3 regions of the Mixta calida genome follow, and region 2 is predicted to be linked to each of the others. Evidence: predicted binding sites of a transcription regulator. Region 2 holds the regulator's gene; each other region holds the start of a gene.
What was found. The regulator Fur, encoded in region 2, represses iron uptake genes when iron is present. The targets are predictions, from matches to a motif close to ATAATAATGAGAACNACTATCAA.
Positions count from the first base shown of each region.

Region 1: a site for Fur is predicted at 5,639-5,661, ahead of fhuF (siderophore-iron reductase FhuF). Genes of this name have one in related genera too.
Region 3: a site for Fur is predicted at 3,108-3,130, ahead of feoA (ferrous iron transporter A). Genes of this name have one in related genera too.

Region 1 covers NZ_CP026378.1:738,948-749,327, forward strand. The annotation lists gene C2E16_RS03495 (hypothetical protein) at 1-35, opposite strand, end outside; gene C2E16_RS03500 (acid phosphatase) at 766-2,013, shown strand; gene C2E16_RS03505 (PepSY-associated TM helix domain-containing protein) at 2,075-3,481, opposite strand; gene C2E16_RS03510 (DUF2946 domain-containing protein) at 3,526-4,038, opposite strand; gene C2E16_RS03515 (YbaK/EbsC family protein) at 4,236-4,694, opposite strand; gene fhuF (siderophore-iron reductase FhuF) at 4,790-5,593, opposite strand; gene C2E16_RS03525 (GGDEF domain-containing protein) at 5,958-7,061, opposite strand; gene C2E16_RS03530 (DUF1435 family protein) at 7,300-7,584, shown strand; tRNA gene C2E16_RS03535 (tRNA-Leu) at 7,826-7,912, opposite strand; tRNA gene C2E16_RS03540 (tRNA-Leu) at 7,938-8,024, opposite strand; tRNA gene C2E16_RS03545 (tRNA-Leu) at 8,059-8,145, opposite strand; gene rsmC (16S rRNA (guanine(1207)-N(2))-methyltransferase RsmC) at 8,297-9,328, opposite strand; gene C2E16_RS03555 (DNA polymerase III subunit psi) at 9,436-9,849, shown strand; gene rimI (ribosomal protein S18-alanine N-acetyltransferase) at 9,818-10,258, shown strand; gene yjjG (pyrimidine 5'-nucleotidase) at 10,305-10,380, shown strand, end outside.
Region 2 covers NZ_CP026378.1:1,354,572-1,364,951, reverse strand. The annotation lists gene seqA (replication initiation negative regulator SeqA) at 1-184, opposite strand, end outside; partial or broken gene ybfF (esterase) at 441-1,204, shown strand; gene ybfE (LexA regulated protein) at 1,361-1,636, shown strand; gene fldA (flavodoxin FldA) at 1,776-2,306, shown strand; gene fur (ferric iron uptake transcriptional regulator) at 2,667-3,110, shown strand; partial or broken gene C2E16_RS06415 (beta-N-acetylhexosaminidase) at 3,213-5,869, opposite strand; partial or broken gene chiP (chitoporin ChiP) at 5,953-7,370, opposite strand; gene mtr (tryptophan permease) at 7,713-8,963, opposite strand; gene glnS (glutamine--tRNA ligase) at 9,235-10,380, opposite strand, start outside.
Region 3 covers NZ_CP026378.1:402,684-413,063, reverse strand. The annotation lists gene greB (transcription elongation factor GreB) at 1-494, opposite strand, end outside; partial or broken gene C2E16_RS01810 (Tex family protein) at 693-3,016, shown strand; gene feoA (ferrous iron transporter A) at 3,188-3,427, shown strand; gene feoB (Fe(2+) transporter permease subunit FeoB) at 3,424-5,736, shown strand; gene C2E16_RS01795 (alpha-amylase family glycosyl hydrolase) at 5,826-7,514, shown strand; gene C2E16_RS01790 (YdgH/BhsA/McbA-like domain containing protein) at 7,550-7,819, opposite strand; gene bioH (pimeloyl-ACP methyl ester esterase BioH) at 7,999-8,772, opposite strand; gene gntX (DNA utilization protein GntX) at 8,812-9,495, shown strand; gene nfuA (Fe-S biogenesis protein NfuA) at 9,554-10,129, shown strand; gene malQ (4-alpha-glucanotransferase) at 10,249-10,380, opposite strand, start outside.

The DNA of each region.
Region 1 (10,380 bases), 620 kb from region 2:
GCTAATAGTAAACGGGGGTACGAAAGGGTATTCATTTGTCACTCTCTCCATGAGCCAGCATCAGGTTCAGGGGACTGAAGTCTGGGATTAACCCCACCACAGAGATATTTCTTTCAGCACCTGAAGACGCTTGTGTTAAGCATGCACTTAACAAATTCGCCTTAAACCCAAATCCGAAGGAATAGGTAAGGGCGGTCTTATTCTGCTGAAATACTTTCTCACTGACAACTGACAAGACTCCGCTTCTGACGCAGAGCAGACTGGTTTCGTTCTCCCGCTACAGGCTCAGCAGGCCTTGAAAGAGGCTCAGAGGCGAAACCAGCTACAGGGCGGCGTGACTTTTCTGTGGCGTCTGCGATGGATGATCCAATACCTGAAAGGTTCAGGAGCGGATGAAGAGAGAGAGCTTTCCAGGTCGAGCGTTCTTTTATAGAAAAAGGCAGTTACTTTAATGGGGAGAAACCGCAATTAGCGGAAAGCGGACCCGGCTGCCCAAAATCAGGAGGTATACTCGATAAAATAGTAGTGATTACGGACGATTCAACGGCGTATTTTTTAATTCTCTGTTTCTGCGCTATTCATCCGGGGCTTTATCACAATGAAATCCTCAATAACTAACGGGCATTTCTGATTTTCCGGGCAAGACGTCATTTCCGTTCTGCCCGCTCTCCACAGAAGTTTTACAAAACTTTTCCTGTCATCAAACTGTCATCGCGCCGATTCAGGCTGACGGCGATAAGTTTTATTAACAAGGAAAAGAACGTGATGAAACCGACTTTGCTTAGCCTCCTGCTACTGTGCAGCACCGCCTCCGCCGCCGACTTCGATCGCATTTCCGCGATTGTCGACGCCACCACGCCCGCCAGCGATAGTCAGGCCTTTACGCAGCTGGAGGCGCGCAGCTTACAGGCGCTGCGTCAGACGCTACAGGGATCGCAGCCGCAGCTCACGCGCGATGCGCTGGAAAAGGCGAAGCAGGGCGCGCCGCAGGCGGATAAAGCCTGGTTGAAAGCGAGCGGTTATGACTTTGCGGTGAAACAGCAGCAGCAGGCGGATATCGCCCTGCTTGAATCCTTTAATACGCTGCCGGCGGCGGTTAAAGCGCAAAGCATGGCGACCGTTACACGCATTAACCGCGACGCGACCCGCGGCGAACGCCAGCAGGCGCTGGCCGATGCGGAAGGTATCGGCTATCTCTATTTTCTCGCCGATGCGCTGGGGCCGAAGCTGGGCCAGGCGTTTTTAACCGCTTACGATAAGGGCGAGCTGGCGAAGGCCGCCGCACTAATTAAAGCCAGCGAAATCAGCACCTCCGCCGCAAAGGATTATTTTCACTATCCGCGTCCCTTCCTGCAGCCGGGCAATCAGATCCATCAGGTGCCGGACGACGTGGTGGTAAAAGACGGCAAGCCTTACGGCGCCAGCGGCGGCGCCTTCCCCAGCGGGCATACCAATACCGGCTACACCGATGCGCTGCTGCTGGCGGAGATGCTGCCGGAGCGTTTCGTGCCGCTAATCGATCGCGGCGCGCGCTACGGCTATTCGCGCGTGGTGCTGGGCGTGCATTATCCGCTGGACGTGATCGGATCGCGCATGATTGCCGAGCGCAACGTGGCGCACGATATGAACGATCCCGCCTGGCGCAAGCTGTTTGACGAGGCGAAAGGCGAGCTGCGCAGCGCTCTGGCGCGCGAGTGCGGCGGCAGTATAGCGCAGTGCGCGCAAAGCCCGACGCAGGACGATCCTTACCGCGATCCGGCGATGAAGGACTTTTATCGCTTTACCATGACTTACCAGCTGCCGCGGCAGGCGGCGGCGAAGGCCCCGTTTAACGTGCCGAAAGGAGCGGAGGTGCTGCTGGAGCCGGTGCTGCCGCAGCTGAGCGTCGCGCAGCGGCGAGCGCTGATGGCGAAAAGCGCGCTGGCGGACGGCTATCCGCTTTCTGGCGGCGACGGGGAACAGAACTTCTGGCAGCGCCTGAATCTGCATGAGGCGGTGACCGCGGCGCGCTGAACGGTGCCGAAGAGGGTATTTATCAACGAAAACGGGCCGACATCGCGTCGGCCCGTGCTTATCAGGCGCGCTGCGCCTGTCGCCAGCGCCAGATGTCGATCAGCAGGAAGCAGACCAGGCTGATGCCCATTAGCGGCAGGCTAACGGCCAGCGCCACCGTTACTACCGACAACAGAAAGCGCAGGCTGAGGCTCATGCCTCGCCAGGCCTGAATCAGCGTCTCCGCCGGATGGTGGCGCGGCTGAGCGGGACGGCGCAGCCACCAAAGGCGATAGCCCAGCGCGATTAGCACGCAGAGCGCCAGGCCGAAAAAGGCCAGCACCAGCTGGTTCGCCAGGCCGAAAAGAATGCCCATATGCGCATCCACGCCCCAGCGCGTCAGCTTCGCCAGCAGGCCGAACTGCGCGAATTCCACCTTATCCGTCACCTGAAAGGTGTGCGGGTTGACCGCTACGCTGTCGACCTGCGTCGGCCAGCGGCGATCGATTTCGCTGACGATCCACGCCCGGTCCGCCTGGGCGGCGGGTCGGATCTCCAGCTTCGCGGCATCGATGCCGCTGGCGCGCGCGGCGGCCAGCACGCTATCGAACTGGCTTGGGCTGAGCGGCGCGTCGGGCGCATGATGCATCATATGACCGTGATGCTCCGCATGTTCATCCATCATCATCGGCGGCATCGCGCCGTCGAGCTGCGTGTTGACCGCGGGCGTCAGCCAGCCGAAATGGCTGCGCATGGCGTTGATGTTGTCGCCCGCCCAGCGCGACCAGGTCAGGCCGGTGGCGGAGAAAAACAGCAGGCCGATCAGCAGCGCCACGCCCAGCGTGCCGTGCAGCGCGCGCAGCCTTAACAGACGCCCCGTGCGCGATGCGCTGTTGCGTCCGGCGCGCTTCGGCGCGCGCTGCGTCGCCCAGAGCAGCACGCCGCCCAGTGCGGCCACCCACAGCCAGCTGGCGGCCAGCTCGCTGTAGTTGCGTCCGATATCGCCCAACAGCAGGCTGCGATGGAGGTAATCGATAGTGGTGCGCAGCGGCAGAATGCCGCTGGTGCCGTAGACCGTCAGGTCGCCGCGGATTTGCAACGTAATCGGGTCGACGAATACCGCGCGGCTTTCCGACGGCGCGCTGTTGGCGAAACGAAACATCACCCGCGTGGTATCGGTTGCCGTCGGCGCGGGGCGCACGGCGGCGATAGCGGCATCTTCGCCAACATAATGCAGCGCGGCGTCGACCTGCGCGGAGAGCGGCTGCGCCGGGCCGGACGCATCGGTAGTCAGCTGCTGCGCATAGAGAGAGTGCTCCAGCTGCGGCGTCAGTACATAGAGCACGCCGGTCAGCGCGGCGACAAAGATAAAGGGGCCGATAAACAGGCCGACAGAGAAATGCAGACGACGCATCAGCTGTAAGAATGCCTGCCTGCTTTGCGCTTTTTCAGCGTGTGCCGATGCCGTCGGCACGATTTTTTCCGACATGATGGTTCCTTTGCCCGCGTGCGGGCGATAAAAAATGGGCTGGGTTAAACGACAGAGAAGGCGTTAACCGGCGGCCCGCGCGGACGGAACCAGAGAGGCGTCCAGCTGGCGACAAAAGGCTGTAGCTGGAGAGGCGCGGCAGGGATCGCTGCCTGCAACAGCGTCCAGAGTTCAGGCAGGCGAACGGAATCAATCGACAGATGGATCAGCAATACGCAGTAGCCGCAGGCGCTATCGTCCATCATCGACATCGGGTGATGTTTTGGCAGTGATGAAGCGGCGTGCTGCGTTTTGGCGGAAGAGGGCGGCGTCGGCTGCGCATCGTGTTGCGTTAGCGCGCTATCCTCATGTGGCATCATCCCGGAAGCGTCGTGCATCATCATCTCGCCGTGCATCATCATCATGCCGGAGGCGTGGTGCATCATTGCTTTTCCATAGCCACGCTGCGCCATCAGCGATTTGGAAATCACCGGTGCGATAAACAGTAGCAGCATAGCCAGTAACGCCAGCCAGGCGGGCAGGCGGCTGCGGGCTACGGCAAAATGGATCAGCGACACGAATCACCCTGTTAAAAAATGACGACATAATTGTACGCGAAGCGCAGGGAGAGAAATAATTTTTTTACAGAAGGGAAAGCAGACAGGGTGTTCGGGCTGTTTCGCTGAGGTGGGCCTGAGGCGCGCGATGCGCCCGTTCCGACGGCGCGTAGCGGCGGGCGTTATCGTCGTCGCCCGCCGTGAAAGGTTCCGCGCGCTTACTGGCAGACGTCGACCCATTCGGCATCGGTTAACGCCGCCATCTGTTCCGGCGAGATGCGCACCGCGCTGTGAGTCGCGCCCGCCGCTGGCAGCACTTCGCTGAAGCGCTTCAGAGAGATATCGCAATAAACCGGCAGGGGATGCTCCAGGCCAAACGGACAGACGCCGCCGGGCGGATGGCCGGTCCAGTTCAGCACCTCGTCGGTGGTCAGCATGCGGGCTTTAGCGCCCAGCGTCTCTTTTAATTTGCGATTGTCCAGCCGCAGGTCGCCGCCGGTAACGATCAGAATGACCCTATCTTTGACCTTCAGCGACAGGGTTTTAGCGATTTGTCCCGGAACGACGCCATGCGCTTTGGCGGCAAGATCGACGGTCGCCGTACTCTGATTCAGTTCGATAATGGCGATTTCAGGGGCGCGCTCGGCAAAAAACTGCCGTACAGACTCCAGGCTCATGCTGCTCTCCACAAGAAACGAAGGTGATAAAGCTGCCATAACCGGCGGAATCTGTAAATGTTATGCGGCGGTGAGGCGCCGCCGCTGGAGAGAAATTAAACAGGCTTGAGGGTGCAGTCGCCGCAGCGGTCAATCGCAGGCAGTCGATAGCGCTGACAGCAACTGCGACGCTGCATGGCGCCGTCGCGCGGGATAACGGTGCGGTAAAGTGGGTTGTCGCTGCCGTCCAGCAGATGACGTGAGAAGAACAGCGCGTGTTCCAGCGTCAGCAGCGTCGCTTCATCCACCCAGCTTTTCATTTCGCCAAGGAACCAGTGCATCAGGTAACCGTTATTGTTCCAGATTAATTTGGCGTTGATGTCGCCATGCTGCTCGATGCCTTCCACCGCCGGAATAAGGTGGCGCTGGATCATGCGGTCGATACGCTGGTGCGCATTCAGGTAACGCGCCTCTTCATCTTCGTGCGCGTCGATCCAGAATTTATCCGGGCGGCCGCTTTCATGAAATTGCAGATGGAAATGGCGCAGCGAACAGTCCAGCGCGCGCGTTTCCATCACCAGCGCCAGCATCATCGGCGGTACGATCAGGCCAAAATACCACTGCGCCCACAGCGATTGCAGCGGCTTTGCTTCACGCGTCATCTCAGGATAGTTACGGTAGATCTCATCAGCGTAGCGCGCCAGCAGCGGCGTAAAGTGCGCGCTTTGCGACCACGCCGGCTGCGTTAACGTATCGGCAGGCGCCGCTGCGTCAGGACTGGTAAAGCGCAGGAAGTCCAGGAACCAGGCGCGATACTCGCTGAACAGGCTGTGCAGCGCAGTAGTGAGCGACGTATCGCTCTGCATAAAGATGACCGGAGAGGAACCGTATTCATAAGCCTGACGCGTAACAATAGCCATAGGGCTTCCTGTGTGAACGACTGCTGAATGGTGATAAGAAAACAAATGATAATCGTTCTTGATTGTATCCAGGAAGAAAAAGGGTGGCAAGCGGCAGAGCAAAGGTTGAACAAGGTCGGCACGGAAAATCAAATAACCCTGCGCAGACTCAGGATTAGCTAACTTTTTATTGACGGGCGAGTCACAAAAAAGAGGCGTATTCAGAAAGAATTAATAAAAAAATCGCGCCGGTTAGCCAGCGCGGCTGCATTAATCTGCTCGGTTATCGCTAAGGCGTTACGGTAAAACAGTAAGCCCGAACAAATTTGAATTAAGTATCATTATTAATAGCGGCTGAATATTTATATTGTGAATCGCCTTTTCATCATTGCATTAAATCGGCCGGCTGCGTTAATCGATTTGTTTCGCAAAGTTCTTCCCAGGAAAGAATGGTATTTCTGCCCCGGTTCTTGGCCACATATAATGCCCGGTCGGCATTAGCGATCGCCTGTTCCGCATCTTCTTCAAATATTGGCGCAATACCCGCGCTGATGGTGACGTGCGTAGAAACCCGATCGTTAAAACGGTGGGGAATTTCCAGGTCCAGCACATGCTGACGGATACGTTCGGCCAGCCGCATAGCGATAGCAGCGTTAACGTTGGTCATTAATACCAGAAATTCCTCGCCGCCGTAGCGCGTCACCACGTCGCGCGAACGCACCGCATCTCTTATCGCCGCTGAGACCCGCGCCAGCGCCTGATCGCCCATGGCGTGACCGTAGTTATCGTTATAGGCTTTGAAATTATCAATATCCAACAGCATGACGAAATGGCTGCCGGCATGGTTCTCAAGGATATTTTCCAGCCGGTTTTTCAGGCCGCGCCGGTTGTAAAGGCCGGTCAGCGGATCGAGCATGCTGAGATCGCTGAAGGTCTGCTTCTCCTCATACAGCTGGAACAGCAGCCGACGCGTAAAGTGATCGCTGCGGCGCTGCATCAGGCTTTGCAAGGTGAAGCCGAGCAGCGGCAGCGCAATGGTGAACAGCAGGGTAAGCGAATGCTGGCCGCGATCCAGCACCAGCACCATCAGCGAAGGCGGAATGATATGCAGGCTGAACGCCAGCAAATGTTCATTCAGTGAGATGGCGCTGATAAAGAAGATGGTCATCAGGCTGATTAAAAGAAAACTGCCGTCGAAATAAAAGATCAGTGCATTTTTATGCAATATCAGCCAGGCCCATAATATGCCCATAATTAAAGCCGTAACGGATAATATCGGTTTCCTTGTTACAGGCTTAAGCAAGACGACGGCCAGCAGAAATAAACTCAGCGTAACAATAAGCGTTGCCGGCAACGAGAATGTCAAATTCTCACCTTTATTTATCGGTAACATAAAAAAAAGTGATGTCGCCATGTTGAGAAAAAGAAAAAGCATCAACGAAAGGCGATATTTGCTGTGAAGCAATTCTTCATAGGTCTGTAATTTCATTGTTATCACTCGGGACGGCCCTGAAAAATCAAAGCGCCATTGCCACAGTAAAAGAAGTTACTCTGGAAATGATTTTGAGCTGTTATTATATGCTTATGGGAATAAGAATAATCCTGGCAATCTACCACTTTATAACTGGTCTGTCATCCTTGTGTACAAAGATTCAACACAAGAGAGGTGCAAAATGATAAAAATTATCATATGCTATTGGTAATCATTATCATTTGGTGCGACGGATATGCTGATGGCGATTATGGCGGCCTGCGGGCTGTGGGGCGTAAGCTGGGCAATGGGGAAACGGCTGCAAAGCGCATGGGGCGTGATTCTGCCAGGCGCGCTGATGCCGGTGGTGGCATCCATTCATCTCACTTTTAACGAATGGCGCTGGCTGTTAGTCGCCGCGCTGCTGTTAACGCTGGTCATGCTGATCCATCATCGGCTGCGTCGCTATATCTTGCTGCCTTCCTGCATTGCGCTGGCGAGCGTGCTGGCGGCGGTTTCTGTGAACGCTGGCGGCCTGTAAGGAAACAGGGGCTGAAAAAACGCGTATGACGGCGACGGCAACAAGGAAACAGGGCGTCCTGCGAAAATCATCGTCACGCAAGCTGGCGCGGTTGATGAATGCATGGGTCCAGTGAAACGAGCCAAAGCCGTAAAGCGGAAGCAGCGTAATGCGAACAGCGCGGTTAGCGCAGGGAGAAAGAGAGAAAGAGAGAAAGAGAGAAAACAGGATAATGCGGAAGAACTACCGAGGGCGACAATATTGGTGCGAAGAGAGGGACTTGAACCCTCACGTCCGTTAAGACACTAACACCTGAAGCTAGCGCGTCTACCAATTCCGCCACCTTCGCATAACATTGTCTTCATATCACCGCATGGTGCGAAGAGAGGGACTTGAACCCTCACGTCCGTTAAGACACTAACACCTGAAGCTAGCGCGTCTACCAATTCCGCCACCTTCGCGCAGATGCTGTGCGATATGAATTTTCGTGGTCTTTGGTGCGAAGAGAGGGACTTGAACCCTCACGTCCGTTAAGACACTAACACCTGAAGCTAGCGCGTCTACCAATTCCGCCACCTTCGCATTCCGGCAATGCTTTACAGCACTGCAACCACGGAGGCGAATTCTGGAGATTTTTACCGGGGACGTCAACAGATATTTCTCGACTCTGTTGCGATTGCTGTAAAAAACAGCACCTCCCCGGGAAGTGGCGATTTAATCGCCGCGTTAGCGCTTAGCGAGCGCGAGCGGCGCGTCCCCAGACGGCACGATAAACTTTAAAACGACCGGTTTGCGCCAATACCTCGTGCTGACCGAAGGTTTCGTCCAGCACCTGCGGGTAGGGCAGGAAGGCGTTCGCCACCAGCCGCAGCTCGCCGCCGGTATTCAAATGCTGCGCCGCGCCGCGGATCAGGGTGCGCGCCGCCTCAAGGCTGGTCTGCATGCCTTCATGAAACGGCGGGTTGGAGATGATCATATCGAAACGGCCGGTTACGTCGGAATAGACGTTGCTGGCGAAGACTTCGCCCTCCAGCTGATTCGCCGCCAGCGTCGCTTTGCTGGCCGCCAGCGCGGCGGCGTCGACGTCGGTCAGCCACAGGCGCACCTTCGGCGAATGATGCGCCAGTAGCGTCGCCAGCACGCCCGCGCCGCAGCCGATATCCAGCACTTTGCCTTTGGTATGCGGCGTAAAGGTTGAGAGCAGCAGGGCGCTGCCGCCGTCGAGACCGTCGCGGCTGAAAACGCCAGGCAGCGTTTTGATCGTGCAGTCGTCGATCTGATATTCATCCCAGAACGCGTCGGCATCGAACGTCGGCTGCTGCGTCAGTCGGCCATGATAAAGACCGCAGCGACGCGCGCTGTCGATTTTGTCCAGCGTCGCCCACGCCTCCAGCATGCCTTCGGCGCTGCGCACGCCGCTGCGGTTTTCGCCAATCACGAAAATATCGCTGCCGACCGGCAGCAGCGACAGCAGATTTTGCAGCTGGAACTGCGCTTCCGGCTTGTTTTTCGGCCAGTAGTAGATCAGGGTATCGCATTCCGCTACCGCGTCCGCCGTCGCCACCAGGCCAAACTGCGCGCGGTCGCCCATGCTGCGGCTTAATGATTGCCAGTGATGGTAATATTGCGTATGAACACGGCTCAGTTGCGTTTCCAGCTGGGCGGGCAGGTCATCCTGCAAATCACCGGCAAACAGCACGCGGCGCGCTTGCCATTCATCACTGTGGCGCAGGATCACTTCACTCGCCGGGGTAAAAGCAGACATCAGGTAACTCCTCAGAAATCAGAGCGCAGAGTATAGTGGTTTGTTGGCGCATGTTCGATGGGTTTGCTAGCATAGCGGCGCATTATAAGGGCGTAACGGGAATATCTATGTCATCCAGACGTGACTGGCTACTACAGCAAATGGGCATTACGCAGTATAAGCTGCGGCGTCCGCGCGCGTTGCAGGGCGAGATCGCCATCACGCTGCCGCCGGACACCCGTCTGCTGATCGTGGCGGATATCCCGCCCGCCGCCGGGGACCCGCTGGTCAACGATGTGCTGCGCGCGATGGCGATAGCGCCGCAACAGACGCTGAGCATTACGCCGGAACAGCTCGCCATGCTGCCTGACGATCGGCCCTGCGCCAGCTGGCGGCTGGGCACCGACGCGCCGGTATCGCTGCCGGGTCCGCAACTCTCCACGCCGCCGCTTGAGGCGCTCTATTTTGACGCCGACGCGAAACGCGCGCTCTGGCGACAAATTTGTGAATATGATGCCGATTTCTTTACTCACTCCGAATGATCTTCCGCAGGCGCTCGCCATTGAGCGGCGCAGCCACGCTTTCCCCTGGACGGAGGCGACCTTCGCCAGCAATCAGGGCGAACGTTATCTCAACTACCGTCTGGACGTTGACGGCCAGATGGCCGGTTTCGCCATCACCCAGTGGGTGCTGGACGAAGCGACGCTGTTCAATATCGCCGTCGATCCGGCATATCAGCGCCGCGGCCTGGGCAAAAAGCTGCTTAATCATCTGATCGAACAGCTACAGCAGCGTGATATTTTCACGTTGTGGCTGGAAGTGCGCGCCTCTAATCAGGCGGCGATCGCGCTCTATGAGCAGACAGGTTTCAATGAAGTATCGGTGCGCCGTAACTATTATCCGGCACATCACGGCAGGGAAGATGCCCTGATTATGGCGCTTAGCTTGTAAACGCTGGCGCGCGGGGCGCCCTGAAGTGCCGTAACAGGAGAAAACTATGCTGGAAAACTGGGACTGGATCCTTTTTGACGCTGACGACACGCTGTTTCACTTCGATGCGTTTGCCGGCTTGC
Region 2 (10,380 bases):
GACTGACGCTGACAGCCATTGCCGGAGCCGGGGCGGCAGACGGGACAGCTGCCGCTGCCGGAGCACTCTGACCGGCGGTAAATTTCAACATACGCCGTAAAATATCCGAGGCGCTTTCACCGATATGCTGCGTGTGGCTGGCAATGTAGCGGTATAGCTCTTCGTCGACTTCAATCGTTTTCATCTTCATCCGTACGGTAATTGCTTGTGGCAGAACCCGGCGCGGCGAGCGGACGCTAAAAAAAGCGAAACAGTCTGCGTCGGCGTTCTAACATAAGGATTATAAAGTTAAATCCTGCGGGTCGGTAGCGACGTTGGCGCTTGCAGGCAAAAGTCAGAATATGCCGCAAAGCCCCCCGGCAAACAACCATTGACCGATCGGCAGGGATAGTGAAAACCATGATAACCTAAGCTTTCCTTTCAACTGTAAGAACTTTGCCATGAATTTGAATACTCGACTGCAAACTGAGCAGTCCGTCGCGGACGCCACCCCTGTACTGTTGATTCACGGCCTGTTCGGCAGCCTGGATAATCTGGGCGTGCTGGCGCGCGGCTTAAAGGCGGATCGGCCGTTGATTCAGGTTGATGTGCGCAATCACGGCCTGTCGCCGCGCAGCGAAGAGATGTCTTACCGCGCGATGGCGCAGGATATGCTGGAAACGCTCGATCGACACGACATTGATAAGGTGACGGTTATCGGTCATTCCATGGGCGGCAAAATCGCCATGACCATGACGGCGCTGGCGCCCGAACGCATCGAACAGCTGGTGCTGATCGATATCGCCCCGGTGGATTATCAGACCCGCCGTCACGACGCGATTTTCGCCGCAGTGAACGCGGTGACGGCGGCAGGCGTGACGCAGCGTAGCGCGGCGGCCGAAGTGATGCGCGAGGTCATTACAGAAGAAGGCGTCATCCAGTTCCTGCTGAAGTCGTTCTTTGAAGGCGAATGGCGCTTCAATGTTCCTGCCCTGTGGGCTAACTATTCGGCTATCTCCGGCTGGGAAACGGTGCCCTCCTGGTCAGGCCCGGCGCTATTTATCCGCGGGGGCTTTCTCCCTATCTGGATGATATTCATCGCAATGCGCTGCTGGCGCAGTTCCCGCAGGCGCGCGCGCATGTCATCGCCGGCGCCGGGCACTGGGTGCATGCGGAAAAGCCCGATGTAGTATTGCGCGCGGTGCGGCGTTTTTTAGCGCTGTAAAAGCAAAGCGTTAACAGGCCGACAATGATTGTTCTCAAACTTTTCGCAGGGTATGATGGCGCGCTAAAATTTTGCCGCTGCTAAAACGGCGGCAAACCGGCCCAAAACGTCACCATGCGCGGCGCAAACGCGCAGCCCATTCAGTATCACGATTCTATGGCAAAAGAACATACGGACCGGACCACGCTCGATCTGTTTGCAGATGAACGTCGCCCGGGACGCCCGAAAACCAGTCCGCTGTCGCGTGATGAGCAACTTCGTATCAACAAGCGCAACCAGTTGAAACGTGACAAAGTACGCGGATTGCGGCGCGTTGAACTGAAGATGAACAGCGAAGCGGTGGAAGCGCTTAACGCGATGGCCGCCGAGCGCGGCGTAAGCCGAAGCGAGCTGATTGAAGAGATGATCCTCGCCCAGTTAAAGGCGCTTTAAACGGCTGGAAGAAGCGCACTCAGGAACAAATGCAGCGGCTTTACGAGTTCCGCCTCCATTCGGTCTCTGCTATTATTGCCGTAATCTGCATACCACGGGCAGTTACCATATATTTAAGTTTCAAGAGGTTATTAAACTCATGGCAATCGTAGGCATTTTCTTTGGCAGCGATACCGGCAATACAGAAAACATTGCGAAGATGATCCAGAAACAACTCGGTAGCGATGTTGCCGAAGTGCATGATATTGCCAAGAGCAGTAAAGAAGACCTGGAAGCGTTTGATATCCTGCTGTTAGGCATTCCAACCTGGTATTACGGCGAAGCGCAGTGTGACTGGGATGATTTCTTCCCGACGCTGGAAGAGATCGACTTCAACGGTAAGCTGGTGGCGCTGTTTGGCTGCGGCGACCAGGAAGATTACGCTGAATATTTCTGCGATGCGATGGGCACCATTCGTGACATCATCGAGCCGAACGGCGCGGTGATTGTTGGCCACTGGCCGACCGAAGGCTACCACTTCGAAGCCTCTAAAGGCCTGGCCGACGACAAGCACTTCCTTGGCCTGGCGATCGATGAAGACCGTCAGCCTGAGCTGACCAACGAACGCGTCGAGAAGTGGGTGAAGCAGATTTATGAAGAACTGCATCTGCAGGAAATTCTGGAAGCCTGATTTTACGGCTTATTGTGTGCTGTATCACATTGCGTAACAGGTTTTTCCTATAGGAATGATAGGTACGGGTTTGAAAATTTTACCAGTGAGTCGGTAGAATACCCGTATCGGTCACACGCTTTTCTGCCGTCGTGCTGTAAAGCGGCAGGATTAAGCGAAATGTAAACGCAGCATTAATGAGCATGAACAACGCCGGACGTAGCGATCTTTTCATACTTCCACTTGCGACTTCACGCATCCCCTTACGGTTTTCATTTCGAAGCATCAGTTCTATAATGAGACGCTATTAACTTAGCGTCGACCGATGTTCATGGCTGTTCAGCCACATTGTGACTAGCAAAGTAACAGGACAATATCCGCATGACTGACAATAACACCGCATTAAAGAAGGCCGGCCTGAAGGTTACGCTTCCGCGACTAAAAATCCTGGAAGTGCTTCAGGAACCTGAGTGCCATCACGTCAGTGCGGAAGATTTGTACAAGCGCCTGATTGATATGGGTGAAGAAATTGGGCTGGCGACGGTATATCGCGTGCTGAACCAGTTTGATGATGCCGGTATCGTCACGCGTCATAATTTTGAAGGCGGCAAGTCCGTTTTCGAACTGACTCAGCAGCATCACCACGATCATCTGATCTGCCTGGACTGCGGCAAAGTCATTGAGTTTAGCGATGAATCCATTGAAGCCCGCCAGCGTGAAATCGCCACGCGTCACGGCATCAAACTGACCAACCACAGCCTCTATCTGTATGGTCATTGCGCGCTGGGCGACTGTCGCGAAGACGACTCTTTACACGATAAATAATCAATTGTGCTATGCAGTAATGAAAAACCGGCGCCGACGCGCCGGTTTTTTTTATGGCTGGGATGGTGCTTTGGCCCACAAGCCGTTTACCACAACGCAGGCTTAAAGCGCTTCGCTGCGGCTGACGCGCTGCCCATCCGGGCTGACGCTGCGCACCTCTACCCTCCTGCCCGCTTCAATTCGGGTTTATTGTCTTCATCATAGCGCAGCCAGCTTTGTCCGCCGTCCAGCGAGTAGTCGATAGCCAGGCCCGGCAATGCGATATTCGCTTCCAGAAAACCGTTATGAATGCGCGCGCCCGGCACCGGCAGACGCCAGGCGATGCCCGCTCTGTCCAGCTTCGCCAGTTCGCGTTGTCCTAACAGGTTGGCGAAACGCTGCCAGTCGCGGTTGAGCGCGGCGCGATCGACCCGCTGCGTTACGCCGCCGACATATTCCCGTCCCGGCTGATATTCCTGCTCCCATTCGGCACGATGCCATGCGCGTTCGGCGACGGCGAACAGGCGTGGGAAAATCATATATTCCATCTGCTCATCGGTGCGTACGGTTTCGCTCCACAGCTGAGCCGACAGGCCCCAGGCGCCGGGCCAGGGCTTGTCAGAGCGGGCGCTGAAAGGTTTACCGTCGCGATCGACAGAGGTCTCCGCATTCTGCGGCAGGTTATTTGGCGCAAAGCTGAACATTTTACGTTCATCGCTAAAACGGGTGCCCCAGTAATAACCGCGCTCTTGCGGGTTCACTTCATACGGAAAGTCCATATAGACATAGTCGGGACTGGAGATAATCACATCATAGCCCTTGTTCGCCCAGTCATTAGCGCTGTCGAACCCGCCCCAGTAGAGCGTATCCCAGAAGTTTACCGCGACCTGCGGCGTGGCGAACGCTGCGGCATTGTCCGCATGTTTCAAGCCATCCTGCCAGGCCTGCATACGTTGAATGCCGTGTGACCGCAGCTGGCGGCTGACGGCCAGCGCAAAGTCGCTGGGCAGATGATCCAAATCTTTCATTTTTCCTGCGGCGATCATCGTCTGGCAGACGGATGATTTTTCCCACGGGCGGTTCTCTTTGCTTTGATCGATAACGCCGGTGCCCGGCTTCGGCTGTTTTATGTCGCTGTAGCCCGCGCCAAATCGAATGTTTTTCGCCTCGTCGCCGCCAAAGTGCCAGGTTGTTAACGGCTGTCCCGCCGCCTGGTGCATCGCCTGCACTTCAGCGATCACTTTATCGACAAATCGCAGGCTGGACGGCATACAGGGATTGAGATAGCTGGTGCGATCGTATAGCTGTACGGAGGTGGTATTAGAGCTGTCCGATGGATCAAGCAGACGATATTCGTTCGCCTGTTGCTCCTTTCCTTGCCGCATCAGTCTCTGATAGCGCGCTTCCATAGCGATAACCGCCGCACGTGCGTGCGCGGGCATATCGAACTCCGGGATGACCTCAATATGTCGCGCCCGGGCGTATTTAATGATATCGATATAATCGCTTCGGCTCAGGAAGCCGCTGCCGTTATTATTGCTGAAAGGGCCGGACCCCAGCTGCGGCAACAGGCAGCGCTGCTCGCTGAGATCGTGACAGCGACGCGCGCCGATTTCCGTCAATTCAGGCAGACCGGGGATTTCAATGCGCCAGCCCTCATCATCGCTGAGATGGAAATGGAATTTATTCAGTTTCCAGGCGGCCATCTGATCCAGCAGACGCACGATCGCCTGTTTGCTGTGAAAGTTGCGCGCCACGTCCAGAAAAGCGCCACGATAAGCAAAGCGTGGCGCGTCCCAGGCATCAAGCGTGGCGACAACCGGCTTGCCTCCGGCTGGCAGAAGAGAGATTACCGACATCAAACCGTAAAACAGCCCTGCCCGATCATAGCCGGTAACCGCGATTTCCTGCGGCGTAATGCGCAGACGATACGCCCCGCTTACCGCCCCGGCATTGGCGAACTGGGCAGCGTCGATACGCGTCGTCAGCGGCACGCCCCGCTTGCTGGCGTTGACGTTCATCAAGGCGAAGCGGTTGCGCACTGCCGCCGCCTGATCCGCAGGCAGCGCAGCAAGATCAAACGCGATCCCGCCGCTGAGGTCGAGATCGGCCTGATGAACCGTCAGGCTTAACGGCGTCGGCGTGATTTGCCCGCGCAGCGCGGCGGCGGGGAGCCGATGAATATCGCCATTTTTAACAAAGCGGCTGGCAGGCTGCATTAACAGGTTTTTATCGTCAGCGATGCGCTTCCAGTGGGGGCCGACTGGCGCAACGAACTGCGTCAGATCTTCGGTATCGGTACTGGCGATAATGCGCGGCTCAGCATTATCCGCCGTCACGTACCAGCGCGGCATGACGTCGGTAATAAACAGCTGCCAGTACTCATTGATAAGCGGAATATCCACCGATTCGCCCGCCGCCAGTCCGGTGAATTTCTCCGTCGGCTCCAGCTTCACCAGATCGCCCACCAAATGGGTCAGCTTAAACTTGTCGCTTTCCACTTTCAGCGTCGCATGGACATGGCTCATATAAATAGCCCAGCTGCGGCTTTTCAGCGCAGGGCCATTATTGGTCAGCGTGATCGTCGCCCGATTACAGGCGGCCCAGTCCGCCCCCAGCGCAGCGCAGTCGACGCCATGCTGGTTAGCCAGATTATCCGTGACCTGATAACGCACGTCGAACTGGCTTATCTGATCCACAACCCGCTGCGCCTGCATGCCGGACGAGCTGCATCCCGCCAGTGCGGCGATGATTAATGCTGACAACGTGAGACATTTCATTTTTTCCCCTTATGCTTCCCTGTCGCGTGGGCTTCCGAACAGCCTCAGGCGATTACCGATACAGCCGTTTGTTAAGGCGGCGTCTACCGCCCGCTCTGTTTAAAAAGGGTGAAGGGCGCGATAATCATAAACTTCACATCTTTTTCATCCTGGAAAATATTGCCGAACCCGCCGCCATAGCTGGCGATATCGCTGTGATTGTCGTAACGCGTGAAGTGCAGCTTAAACAGGGTGTCCTTTGCCCTGCCCTGCTGGATGGTGTAGAGCAGATCAAGATTCCAGGCGGATTCACGCAGCCGTTGGCCTTGATCCCATTGCGGACTGGTGCTGGGTTTCGCATCCCATCCCCAGGCATACGATGTGCCAATCGCCCAACCGGGCAGATTCCAACCCGCCAGGTCGTACGTGACGCCAGCAAACAGCGCTTTTTCACCGTTGGCGTTCCAGTCCGAACGCGCATCCCACCAGATATCAAGCCGCCCGTTAGAACTGGCCCAGGAAGGCGTCATCCGTTGCAGAAAAAAGCCCTGATTGCCTTCCGCCTTCACCCAGGTTCCTTCCAGGCGTAAATCAAAAGGCCCCAGACATACCCAAACGTCAGCGCCTGTAGCCAGGCCAGGCCGTCATAAACATCATTGCTGTTTGCCGCACCGCCGCTTTCGTGATCTTTTGCGCCATAAAACTGGTAGCTGGTGCGTAGAGCGCGATCGCCCAGCGGCATGCTCCAGGAGGCTTTGGCAAAGTACTGGTCCATATAATCCGCCGCCTGCCCCCATGACGCTTCCAGGATCAGTTGGTTTTTAAAATCGTAGCGGGCGCCGATCGCCTGCATCCAGGGGATGCCGGTTTTTCCATCGGCTTTACGAAACGTATAGAAATTACGATACCAGGGCGCTTTATAGCGATCGGTCCACATCCAGGAGATGTCCAGCCTCCCCGCATCGGTAAAATCGCTGCTTGCGCCGGCTTCTATCGCGCGATAGGTGCCAGGCAGAAAACTCCAGTGCGGCGCGAACAGCGTCTGTCCCTGCGGCTGAATATAGCCAGCCCGCAGCCAGTAATCATCAGCCTTCATTTTCAGCGCGGCTTTATACAGGCTGGCGCCGCTACGATCGCCTCCCCACTCTTCTTCCCAGCGATGTTTTGCCCGGCTGAAGCCAATTTCATTCGGCGTTGCCGGGCCGCTATTGCTCATTTCAATCGCGCCAAACAGCGCGAGATCCAGTCCAATAATATCGGCAGCGTAACCCGAATTAAAATCAAGGCTGCCGTTAACGGTGGCGTGATGTAAATTGGGCTGATATTGACCGTAATGTTCGCTCTCTTTATTCATCTCTTTACGGTCACGCTGTCGCTGCCAGTAATATACAGCGCCGTTTAATGAAGCATCATCGATAAAACCGCTGGCGTGAATCGAAGGCGTAATAATAAAGCTGGCAAGCGCGGTAAGCATGGATAGCGCCCAGCATAGCCCCTTACGCCCGCCTGTTAAGGTGCGCATAGGTTATTCCTCTTTGACGGAAAAATCGAAAACAATAAAAAAAGCGGGTAATCAAAGCGTACCCTGACAAATTCAAGGATATTTTTCGCAACGCGAATTATCAACAGGAACGAGTGACTGAGTTATTAAATTATGACCCGGAACACATAAAAAAGATAAATAATGGCGGGATAAACAGACAAAGACTCATCGCAATATAAATATGAGCTTCCTATTTATTTTATTAACCAGTAATAAAATAGTTATTACGTTAATTAAAATCTAAAGGATATTCAATTAACGCTTTTGCGGCATATAAAAATAATTAAATGCAGGACAAAACGCCTGTCCTGCAGGAATGAATTATCTGGCGTATACCGGCAGCAGATCGACGTAGCTGAGCAGCGACACCACAATGTTCAGCGCGGCGAACAGCAGCACCAGTACAAGGGGAAACAGGCCGCCTTTCAGTTTCCAGCCCTGCGCTTCAGGGAAACGCTGTCTGGCGCGGTACGCCAGCAGCGCCGGGGTAATCACCGCCCAGATGGTGGCTGCCAGCCCGGCATAGCCGATCGCCAACAGAAAACCGTTCGGCCAGATCAGCGCGGCGACAAGCGGCACGACAAAGGTGACCAGCGTGGTTTTCAGCCTGCCTGTCGCGCCGTTATTAAATTTCAGCAGATCGGCAAGATAGTCAAACAGCCCCAGCGTGACGCCAAGAAACGAGCTGGCGACAGCAAAGGTGGAGAAGATGGTCAGCAGCGCGCTAAGCGAGGCGTTTTGCAGCAGGCCGCCCAGCGCTTCCACCAGCGCATCGATATTACCGCCGCGCTGGGCAATGGCGATAAAATCTGCGCGCGGAATATTCCCCATGGTGCCGATAATCCATACCAGATAGATCGCCAGCGCGGCGACGGTACCCAGCAACAGGCAGCACGCCACCTTTTTGCCATCGCGCTGGTAATAGCCGATGAGGCCGGAAATATTACCGTGATAGCCAAACGAGGCAAGGCAAAAAGGCACCACCATCCAGAGATAGCGCAGATAGCGCGCCTCCTCGCCGCCGCTGGGGAACAGCAGCGCAGGCTTTACATGCCCCAACAGGCCGCCGAACAGCAGGAAGAAAGTGATTACCTTCGCGCCGAGAAAAATCAGCGTGACGCGACTGACGACGGCAGTGCCCAACCAGACAAACAGCGCCACCAGCAGCGTAAAGCCCAGCCCGGCGATTCGGGCCGACACCGGCATGCCCAGCGAGGCGAAGGTATGCTGCAAAATAGCGCCGCTTGCGGAGATATAGGCGTAGGTCAGAATGCCCAGCACGAAGGCGATTGAAGCGCCGTTAATCAGATTCCAGCGCCGCCCCAGCAGATCGCGCGTCAGGGTGTCGAAACCTGCGCCGGTGGGATAATGCAGGCTGGCTTCCAGAAACATCAGTCCGGAAAGCAGCATACAGAGCCAGGTGAGCAGCAACATTGCCGCCGACCAGCTAAACCAGGCGCCGGACATCACTACCGGCAGGGAAAACATGCCGGCGCCGACCACGGTGCCGGTAATAATCAGTGTGCCCCAAAGTACAGAAGGGAGTTTGCTGGCGGAAACCGCTGTTCCCATAACGCGTCCTTAGAATGATATCTGTTCATTTTATATTCAGCTGGCGTTCTGTCTGGCAGAACCACCGCTCAGGCAGACATTCTACCTCAGAGTGAACTCATGAACTAGTACATAACAAGGAACGATTTTGATGTGGCGCAGGCTAATGGCGGAATGGCATCGGCGGAAACCTGACGTTTACCAGCGGAACGGGAGCGCCCTTCTCGCCCGATGGGACGACAGGCGTAAAAAAGGCGGCTCGTTGAGCCGCCTTGCTGACAATTACGCGGTTTTACTCGCCGCTTTTCGCCCAGGTGTCGCGCAGGCCAACGGTTCGGTTGAACACCAGATGCTGCGGGCTGGAATAGACGCTGTCGGCGCAGAAATAACCTTCGCGCTCAAACTGGTAAGGCGAAGTCGCTTCCGCCTGCTTCAGGCCAGGCTCCACAAAGCCCTGTTTGATCACCAGCGATTCCGGGTTAATGGTGGCGAGGAAATCTTCCGCCGCGCCCGGATTCGGCACGCTGAACAGACGATCGTAAAGACGGAATTCGGCCGGCACCGCATGTTCTGCGGAAACCCAGTGGATCACGCCTTTTACTTTACGTCCGTCTGCCGGATCTTTGCTCAGCGTATCCACGTCGCAGGTGCAGAAGATGCAGGTAATGTTGCCTTCTTCATCTTTCGCCACGCGCTCGGCGCGAATAACGTAAGCGTTGCGCAGACGCACTTCTTTACCCAATACCAGACGTTTGTACTGCTTGTTGGCCTCTTCGCGGAAGTCGGCGCGATCGATCCAGATTTCACGGCTGAACGGCACTGTGCGCTGGCCCATTTCCGGCTTGTTGGGATGATTAGGCATCTCAATCATCTCTTCATGTCCGGCAGGCAGGTTTTCGATCACGATCTTCAGCGGATCGAGCACCGCCATCGCGCGCGGCGCGTTCTCGTTCAGGTCGTCGCGAATACAGGATTCCAGCGACGCCATTTCAACGATGTTGTCCTGCTTGGTGACGCCGATGCGACGGCAGAATTCACGGATCGAGGCGGCGGTATAGCCACGACGACGCAGACCGGAAACGGTCAGCATGCGCGGATCGTCCCAGCCTTCCACAATCTTCTCGGTCACCAGCAGGTTCAGCTTGCGCTTGGACATGATGGCGTATTCGAGATTAAGACGCGAAAACTCATACTGACGCGGATGTGTCGGAATGGTGATGTTGTCCAGCACCCAGTCATAAAGACGACGGTTATCCTGGAACTCCAGCGTACAGAGCGAATGGGTGATCCCCTCCAGCGCATCGGAGATGCAATGGGTGAAATCATACATCGGATAGATGCACCATTTGTTGCCGGTCTGATGATGTTCGGCGAATTTAACGCGGTACAGCACCGGGTCACGCATTACGATAAAGTTGGACGCCATATCGATTTTTGC
Region 3 (10,380 bases), 950 kb from region 2:
TAAGATTCGCCCTCGCTATCCTGACGATATTCAATGGCGTTCACAAACCAGATTTTCTCACCTTCCGGCGTGAGGACGCTTACCTCGTCGTCCACTTCCTTTTTAATCAGCGCGCGCGCCATCGGCGAATCGACAGAGATATAGTCTTTCGCATCGCCGTAAATCTCATCCGGCCCGACGATACGGAAGCGTTTAACGTCGCCCTGCTCGTTTTCCACCTCGACCCAGGCGCCGAAAAAGACCTTGCCCTCCTGCTGCGGAGAGTAATCGACAATTTTCAGCTCCGCCAGGCACTTGCGCAGGTAGCGCACCCGCCGGTCGATCTGACGCAGCAGACGCTTGTTGTAAGTGTAATCCGCGTTTTCCGAGCGGTCGCCCAGGCTGGCCGCCCAGGAGACGATTTTGGTGATCTCCGGGCGCTTCTCTTTCCACAGATAATCGTGTTCCGCTTTAAGCTTATTGTACCCTTCACGGGTGATCAGTTGAGTTTTCACACGGCAATCCTGTCTGCTTAACCTACGGTGGGGCGGTCGCCGCCGCCTCTTTGCGCTCATGGTACAACAACAGTCCCGGCAGAGGTAAACCGCGCTCGGAATATGGCTTAAAGCGCGCCGCATCGCTGGCAATTTCAGCCGTCAATCCGTATAACTGTCCCCTGTTTCTCACACTGTGCTAGCAAGATAGTTGAACCGATGATGAATGATTCGCTGAGCCGCATTATTGCGGGTGAACTTCAGGCGCGCGCTGAACAAGTTGACGCCGCGATCCGCCTGTTGGATGAAGGGAATACCGTGCCGTTTATCGCACGTTATCGTAAGGAAGTAACCGGCGGGCTTGATGATACCCAGCTGCGACAGCTGGAAACCCGTCTCGGTTATCTGCGCGAGCTGGAGGATCGTCGCCAGGCGATTCTGAAATCCGTTGCCGACCAGGGCAAACTCAGTGATGAACTCGCCGCCGCAATTAATGGCACTCTGAGTAAAACCGAACTCGAAGATCTCTACCTGCCCTATAAGCCGAAGCGCCGCACGCGCGGTCAGATCGCCATCGAGGCGGGTCTGGAGCCGCTGGCCGATTCGCTGTGGCAGGATCCTTCCCAGGAGCCGGAGCAGCTGGCCGCCCGCTTTGTCGACGCAGAGAAAGGCGTGGCTGACGTCAAAGCGGCGCTGGACGGCGCGCGCTACATCCTGATGGAGCGTTTTGCTGAAGACGCCGCTCTGCTGGCGAAAGTGCGCGACTACCTGTGGAAGAACGCGCATCTGGTTTCCCGCGTGGTAGAAGGCAAAGAAGAGGAAGGCGCCAAGTTCCGCGATTACTTCGACCATCACGAAGCACTTTCAACCGTGCCTTCGCACCGCGCGCTGGCGATGTTCCGCGGTCGCAACGAAGGCGTGCTGCAGCTGGCGCTCAACCCCGATCCGCAGTTTGACGAGCCGCCGCGCGAAAGCTACGGCGAACAGCTCATCGCCGAGCATCTGAACCTGCGGCTGAACAACGCGCCGGCGGACAGCTGGCGTAAAGCGGTTGTCAGCTGGACCTGGCGCATCAAGGTGCTGCTGCATCTGGAAACCGAGCTGATGGGCAGCGTGCGCGAGCGCGCGGAAGAAGAAGCGATCAATGTCTTCGCCCGCAACCTGCACGATCTGCTGATGGCGGCGCCGGCCGGCATGCGCGCCACTATGGGCCTCGATCCGGGCCTGCGCACCGGGGTGAAAGTGGCGGTGGTGGACGCGACCGGCAAACTGGTCGCTACCGATACCGTCTATCCGCATACCGGCCAGGCGGCGAAAGCGGCTGCGGCGGTCGCGGCCCTCTGCATTCGTCATCAGGTGGAACTGGTCGCGATCGGCAACGGCACCGCTTCGCGCGAAACGGAACGTTTCTTCCTCGACGTTCAGAAGCAGTTCCCGCAAATCACCGCGCAGAAAGTGGTGGTCAGCGAAGCGGGCGCGTCGGTCTACTCCGCTTCCGAACTGGCAGCGCAGGAGTTTCCCGATCTGGATGTGTCGCTGCGCGGCGCGGTCTCTATCGCTCGCCGCTTACAAGATCCGCTGGCGGAGCTGGTGAAGATCGATCCCAAATCGATCGGCGTCGGCCAGTATCAGCACGACGTCAGCCAGAGCATGCTGGCGAAAAAGCTGGATGCGGTGGTGGAAGACTGCGTGAACGCCGTGGGCGTCGATCTCAATACCGCCTCCGTGGCGCTGCTGACGCGCGTCGCCGGACTGACGCGTATGATGGCGCAGAATATCGTCAACTGGCGCGATGAAAATGGCCGGTTCCAGAACCGTCAGCAGCTGCTGAAGGTAAGCCGCCTCGGTCCGAAAGCTTTCGAGCAGTGCGCCGGCTTCCTGCGCATCAACCATGGCGACAACCCGCTGGACGCCTCAACCGTTCACCCGGAAGCTTATCCGGTGGTGGAGCGCATTCTGGAGGCGACCCGCCAGTCGCTGCGCGATCTGATGGGCAACCCAGCGAGCTGCGCAACCTCAAAGCGGTGGACTTCACCACCGAGCGTTTCGGCGTGCCGACGGTGAGCGATATCCTGAAAGAGCTGGAGAAGCCGGGTCGCGATCCGCGTCCTGAATTCAAAACCGCGCAGTTTGCGGAAGGCGTGGAAACCATGAACGACCTGCTGCCGGGCATGGTGCTGGAAGGGGCGGTCACTAACGTCACTAACTTCGGCGCCTTTGTCGATATCGGCGTACATCAGGATGGCCTGGTGCATATCTCCTCGCTCTCCGATAAGTTCGTCGAAGATCCGCACACGGTGGTCAAAGCGGGCGATATCGTCAAGGTGAAGGTGCTGGACGTTGACCTGCAACGTAAGCGCATCGCGTTAACCATGCGTCTGGACGAGCAGCCGGGCGAAAGCGCCTCGCGCGCCGCGCCGCGCGCGCAGGGCCGTGAGAATGGCCGTCCGGCCGCGAAGCCGCGTCAGCGCGCTGCCGCCTCCACGCCGGGCAACAGCGCCATGGGCGACGCGCTGGCGGCCGCCTTCGGCAAGAAACGCTAAAACGTCAGGCGGCATCCTGCCGCCTTCGGCAAGCCATGTAAAAACGTAAGGGCGACGTTCTGTCGTCCTTGCTATTTTTTGCTCTACGTCAACACTAACGAGAATTATTATCATTAATATGGTGCCGTTTTGTCATTGTCGCGCAACGCGACAGTCCATGAGGTACCAGCCATGTCATTGCTTGCCCGTCAGCACTATCAAATTCTCGGCTTCTCGCCCGCAGTCAGCCCCGCCTGGCGCCAGAAACTGCTCTCCCTGGGCCTGCTGCCCGGCGCCTGTTTCGAAGTGGTGCGCATTGCGCCGTTAGGCGATCCGCTGCAAATTCAGGCGGGCCGCGTTAGCCTGATGCTGCGTAAAAAGGATTTGGCGCTGCTGCAACTACAGCCGGTTGCAGGCAAGGAGGCGGCATGAAAAACGTTACTGTCGGTCTGTTAGGCAATCCCAACGCCGGAAAAACCACCCTGTTCAACCAGCTCACCGGCGCACGCCAGCGCGTCGGCAACTGGGCTGGCGTGACCGTGGAGCGTAAAGAGGGCTTCTTCACTGCGGGCAGCACCCGCGTCAACCTTATCGACCTGCCCGGCACCTATTCGCTGACCACCATTTCCCAGCAGGCGTCTATCGACGAGCAGATCGCCTGCCATTTTGTGCTGAGCCAACAGGCGGACCTGCTGATCAACGTGGTGGACGCCTGCAATCTTGAACGCAATCTCTACCTCACCCTTCAGCTGCGCGAACTGGGCGTGCCCTGCATCGTGGCGCTGAACATGCTGGACATGGCGGAAAACCAACGCATCAGCATCGATATTCCGGCGCTGTCGCAGCGCCTCGGCTGTCCGGTGGTGCCGGTCGTCTCCACGCGCGGCAGCGGCCTCGATCGTCTGAAACAGCTGATCGATAAAGGCGTGGAGGCCGGGTCGCCGCTGAAAGTGGACTATCCGCCTGCGCTGGACGCCGCCGCCGACCAACTGGCCGCCGCCATGCCGGTGAGCGAAAGCCGCCAGCGCCGACGCTGGCTGGCGCTACAGCTGCTGGAAGGCGACGTCTACAGCCGTCAGCAGGTAGGGGAGCTGGCGTTGCAGCGGCTGGCGGCGTTGAATAGCGAGCTGACGCTCGATCCCGCCGTGGCGATCGCCGCCGCGCGTTATCAGCAGCTTTCCGCGCTGTGCGTCGCCGTCAGCAACCAACATCTCGCCGCGCCACATCAGCTGTCGCAGCAGCTCGACCGCATTGTGCTGAACCGCTGGCTCGGCATTCCCATCTTTTTGCTGATGATGTACCTGATGTTTCTGCTGGCGATCAATATCGGCGGCGCGCTGCAACCGCTGTTCGACGTCGGTTCGGCGGCGCTGTTTATTCACGGCACCCAGTGGCTTGGCTATACGCTGCATTTCCCCACCTGGCTGACGCTGTTCCTGGCGCAGGGGATCGGCGGCGGCATCAATACGGTACTGCCGCTGGTGCCGCAGATCGGCCTGATGTATCTGTTCCTCTCCTTTATGGAGGATTCCGGTTATATGGCGCGCGCCGCCTTTGTGGTCGACCGGCTGATGCAGTCGCTCGGTCTGCCGGGGAAATCTTTTGTGCCGCTGATTGTCGGCTTCGGCTGCAACGTGCCGTCGGTGATGGGCGCGCGGACGCTGGATGCGACGCGCGAGCGGCTGATTACTATCATGATGGCGCCCTTTATGTCCTGCGGCGCCCGGCTGGCTATTTTTGCGGTGTTTTCCGCCGCCTTCTTCGGTGCGCATGGGGCGCTGGTGGTCTTCAGTCTCTATCTGACCGGCATCGTCATGGCGATCTTAACTGGCCTGCTGTTGAAGCATACGCTGCTGCGCGGCGAGGCGTCGCCGTTTGTTATGGAGCTGCCGAGCTGGCATGTGCCGCACCTGAAAAGCCTGCTGCTTCAGGCCTGGCAACGTCTGCGCGGCTTTGTGCTGCGCGCGGGGAAAGTGATTGTCATCGCCAGCGTATTGATTGGCGGCCTGAACAGCTTTTCGTTTAACGGCCAGCCGGTCAACACCATCAACGATTCGGCGCTGGCCAGCGTCAGCCGGGGATTAACGCCGCTGCTGACGCCGATCGGCATTCATTCCGACAACTGGCAGGCGACGGTCGGCCTGATCACCGGCGCGATGGCGAAAGAAGTGGTGGTCGGCACGCTGAACACGCTCTATACCGCCGAAGCGCTGCATGAGGAGCCGTTCGATGCCGCCAGCTGGAGCCTGAAGGCGGAGCTGGGAGACGCGGTGACGGAAACCTGGCAGGGCCTGAAAGATACGCTGAGCCTGAGCGTGCTGGCCAACCCGATTGAAGCCAGCAAGGGCGACGGCGAAATGGCTGGCGGCGCGATGGGGCAGATGCACCGCCAGTTCGGCAGCGACGCCGCCGCCTTCAGCTATCTGCTGTTCGTGCTGCTCTATGTGCCGTGCGTATCGGTAATGGGCGCCATCGCCCGCGAAAGCAGCCGTCGCTGGATGGGCTTTTCTATTTTCTGGGGCCTGAACGTCGCGTATTCGCTCGCTACGCTGTTCTGGCAGTTCTCGCGTATCGGCGAACAGCCGCTGGCCAGCGGCCTGACCATCCTGCTGGTGCTGCTGTTTAACGGCGCGCTGCTGCTGGCGCTGCGTCGTGTTCGCCTGCCCCCGCAGCGCATACCCATCAGGGTGCTGCCGGTAGAGCGCTACGAGGCGCCGTTAAAAAGCAGCAATTGTCACTAGCCGGGAGCAACAGTTGCGAATTCAGCCCAGCGGTCTACAGTAAAAACTAACGCCTCCCCCAACCTGAAGCTGTGGCCCGCTGGGTAATCATGGATATTATCAATAACTTAATCGATAAGATCTACCAGGACGCTTTCCCGATGGGCGCGCGGGAGCGTCTGCTTTCGCACATTCGCGCCGCCCGCGATGCGATAAAAAAACCGCGCAAGCCACACTGGGATGAAAAAGATGTGGTGCTGATCACCTACGCCGATCAGTTCCGCGAGCCGGAGGCGCCGACGCTCGCCACCTTTTCACGTTTTTATCAACAGCATCTGCAATCGACGTTCAATCTGGTGCATCTGCTGCCGTTTTATCCCTGGTCCTCCGACGACGGCTTTTCCGTTATCGATTACCATCAGGTGAACCCGATCTGCGGCGAATGGCGCAACGTCGCCGAGCTGCATACCCATACGCGCCTGATGTTCGATTTCGTCTGCAACCATATTTCCGCCCACAGCCCCTGGTTTAAGCACTGGCTGGCCTGCGATCCGGGCTGGGACGATTTTTTTATCAGCATGGCGCCCGGCACCGATTTAAGCGGCGTGACCCGCCCGCGCACCTCGCCGCTGCTCACCCCTTTTCTGCGCGCCAATGGCGAAACCCACTATATCTGGACCACTTTCAGCGCCGATCAGATCGATCTGAACTTCGCCAGCCCTGAAGTACTGATCCGCATGGTTGACGTGCTGCTGGAGTATCTGAAAAAGGGCGCTGACTATGTGCGCCTCGACGCCGTAGGTTATATGTGGAAAACGCCCGGCACCCGCTGCATTCACCTGGAGAACACGCATCTGCTGGTGAAGCTGTTTCGCGCCATTGCAGACGCCGTCGCGCCCGGCACGGTCATCATCACCGAAACCAACGTGCCGCATCAGGACAACATCAGCTACTTCGGCAACGGTCAGGATGAGGCGCAGATGGTCTATCAGTTTTCCCTGCCGCCGTTGGTGCTGCACGCCATCCATAACGGCTCGGCACGCGCGCTGCGTCAGTGGGCCGCCGGGCTCGATCTCAGCAGCGGCAACACCACCTTCTTTAACTTCCTCGCCTCCCACGACGGCATCGGGCTGAACCCGGCGCGCGGCATCCTGCCGGAGGTGGAAATCGTTTCGCTGGTGCGCGACCTGGCGCTGGAGGGCGCGCTGGTCTCCTATAAAAACAACCCGGACGGCACCACCAGCCCATATGAAATCAACGTCACCTATATGGATGCGCTGAATAAGCAGGACGATGATGACGACACGCGCATCCGGCGTTTTATGCTGGCGCACGCCATACTGCTGGCCTTTCCCGGCGTGCCCGCCATCTATATCCAGAGCATTCTTGGCTCGCGCAACGATGTCGAAGGGGTCAGAGTGGCGGGTCACAACCGCGCCATCAACCGTGAGAAATATGCGCTGTCGTTTATTGAGAAAGCGTTATCGGGCGCGGACTATCTGCGTCAGCAGATCTTTAACCGTCTCAGCGCGCTGATCCAACTGCGCACGCGTCAGGCGGCGTTCCATCCCGATAATCCCATGGAAATCCTCGATAGCGACAATACGCTGCTGATGATGCGGCGCCATACGCCGGATGGCGAAAATAATCTGCTGTGCGTGTTTAATCTGAGCGAAAAAAGCGTCAGCGCCGTTTTGCCGGAGGGGAAAAAATATCGGGATATTATCGAGCAGAAGATCATCGATGGCGCGCAGCCGGTTACGCTGCCGCCGTGGCACTACCTGTGGTTGAAAGGGTAGCAGGCGCAGCCATCGCGCCTGTGCCTGCTAAACCCTTATTTATACACGTCTGCGGTCGCGCTGAAACGGCCGTGCTCGCGGCCAGCGATGACGACGTAATACTGGCCGCCTTTTTCATCCGCCATTTTTGACAGTTCGCGTTTGGCGTCCATCGGCGAAGTGGTTTCCGCCGTGGTGTTTACGGTGCCAATTTTTTGCAGATTCATCTTCTGCACTTCTTCTTTGGTGATCTCTTTCGCTGCCAGTACGGAGAAAGAGAGGCCGCCCAGCAGGCAGGTAACAGCAACAGTTTTGATCATATTCATAGTACACCTTCGTCTTATAGTTGACCGATTTTCCCAATGGCCGCCGAATGAATACAATGAGATAGGGAATAAAGCGCCCTGCTCCCTGGGTGACTTATACAAAGTCATAGTCAGCGGCCTTGCTCAGGTTCAAGTATTAACGCCAGGTGATATTTTGCCAGTTAAAGCGATAAACTTTCTTAATCTGAAAGAGTGAAGCGGACGACCGCGGCGCAAAATTCCTGCGGATGGGAGATAAAAGGCGCATGCGCCGCTTTCTCCATCACCAGCGAAGCGCTTTGCGGCCAGCGCTCATCCAGCAGCGCCGCCGTTTTACGCGGCACCAGCCCGTCGAGGTAGCCATAGAGGCGCAGCAGCGGCACCGCCAGCGCGTCCATCTCATCGCGCAGATCGACGCAGCGCAGGATCTCCAGACCGCCCGCCAGCACCTCGACCGGTGGAATCGGCTGCGACAGCACCACCTCTTTCAGCGCGCGCGCATCCTGTCGGGCGCTCTGGGTACCGAGCGTTTGCAACGCCAGAAAGCGTTCCACGGTGCGCTGATAATCCTCGCTTAGCTGCTGCTGAAAACTCGCCAGCGTATCGGGCTTGATCCCCGGCCACTGTGCGTCCACTGCGGTAAAGCGCGGCGAAGAGGCGACGGTAATCAGACGCGACACCCGCTGCGGATAGCGCAGCGTCAGTCGGCTGGCCACCAGGCCGCCCAGCGACCAGCCCAGCAGCGTCGCCTTTTCCGGCAGACGGGGCAGCAGCGCCTCCACCATCTCATCCAGCGTCAGGGCGCCGAACCCCTGGCTGCGGCCAAAGCCGGGCAGGTCGACCAGGTGCAGACGAAACTGCGCGCTGAGCGGCTCGACGATGCAACGCCACACCTCAGCATTCAGTCCCCATCCGTGAAGCAGCACAAGATCGCTATCGCCGGTGCCGGTGGTGTGCCAGTAAAGCTGGGTCATCAGTTATGGTCTCATCATCGCTAAATCAGGGAGGTCGCTATGCTACCAATGCAGGGAGGCTGTTGGCTATGCCAGTCGCCGCTGAAACTCACGTCACAAGGGCTTTGCAGCTACTGCCTGCGCGCCCTGCCGCCGCTGCCGCTTTGCTGTCCGCGCTGCGGGCTGCCCGCCAGCAATTCCCGCGTCGCCTGCGGGCGTTGCCTGCGCCGTCCGCCGCCGTGGCAACATCTGGTGGCGGTCACTGATTACCGTCCGCCGCTAAGCCAGCTGATCGCGCGCCACAAATTCTCCGGCGTTACCGCACTCTCTGTGATGTTGGCGCGGCTGATTTTGCTAAGCTGGTTATCGGCAAAACGTGAACGCGGCCTGCCCCGGCCCGATCTGCTGCTAGCCGTTCCGCTGCATCGCCGCCGTGCCTGGCGACGGGGCTTTAATCAGGCCGACCTGCTGGCAAGGCCGCTGGCGCGCTGGCTGCGCTGCGCATACCGCCCGAACGGGCTGACCCGCCGCCGCGCCGGGCATGTTCAGCATCAGCTGAGCGCCCATGCGCGCAGACATAACCTGCGTAACGCTTTTCGCCTTGAAATCGCCGTGCGCGATCGCCATATCGCTCTGATTGATGATGTGGTGACCACCGGCAGTACGGTAGCGGAAATCAGCCGTCTGCTACTGCATGCTGGCGCCGCCAGCGTCCAGATTTGGTGCCTGTGCCGTACCTTGTAGAGCGTCGGCGATGGGCGTATTATAACCAACTAAATTAGTCAACTATTGAGCAACTGCCATGATCCGAATTACCGATGCCGCCCAGGAGCATTTTGCAAAATTGCTGTCAAATCAGGAAGATGGCACCCAAATCCGCGTGTTCGTCATTAATCCGGGCACGCCAACTGCTGAATGTGGCGTCTCCTACTGCCCGCCCGACGCCGTGGAGCCGACCGATACTGAGCTGAAGTTCGAAAAGCTGTCCGCCTACGTTGACGAGCTGAGCGCGCCTTACCTTGAAGACGCCGAAATCGACTTCGTTACCGACAATCTCGGTTCGCAGCTAACGCTGAAAGCGCCGAACGCTAAAATGCGCAAGGTGGCCGACGATGCGCCGCTGATCGAGCGCGTAGAATATCTGTTACAGGCGCAGATCAACCCGCAGCTGGCGAGCCACGGCGGTCGCGTCACGCTGATGGAAATTACCGACGAAGGCTATGCGATCCTGCAATTCGGCGGCGGTTGCAACGGCTGTTCTATGGTCGACGTGACGCTGAAAGAAGGGATTGAGAAAGAGCTGCTGGCCGCTTTCCCTGAGCTGAAAGGCGTGCGCGATCTGACCGAGCATCAGCGCGGCGAACACTCTTACTACTAAGCGCGGCCTGACGGCTACGCTGAAAATAAGCAGGGGTTTCCTGGCAAACCCTGGAAGCGCAAAAAAGAAAAGGCGACCAGAAGGTCGCCTTTTTTATGCTAACTTGCCTGACGTAATAATTAACTTGCCCGCCGCCGTTTATCGAGATCCTTAATCAGCCGGTTGATCTGTTCATCGTTGAACATCTCTTCCAGCGTGCGGCTGAGCTTGCGTCGCCAGTTAGGATATTGATCCACCGTGCCCGGCACGTT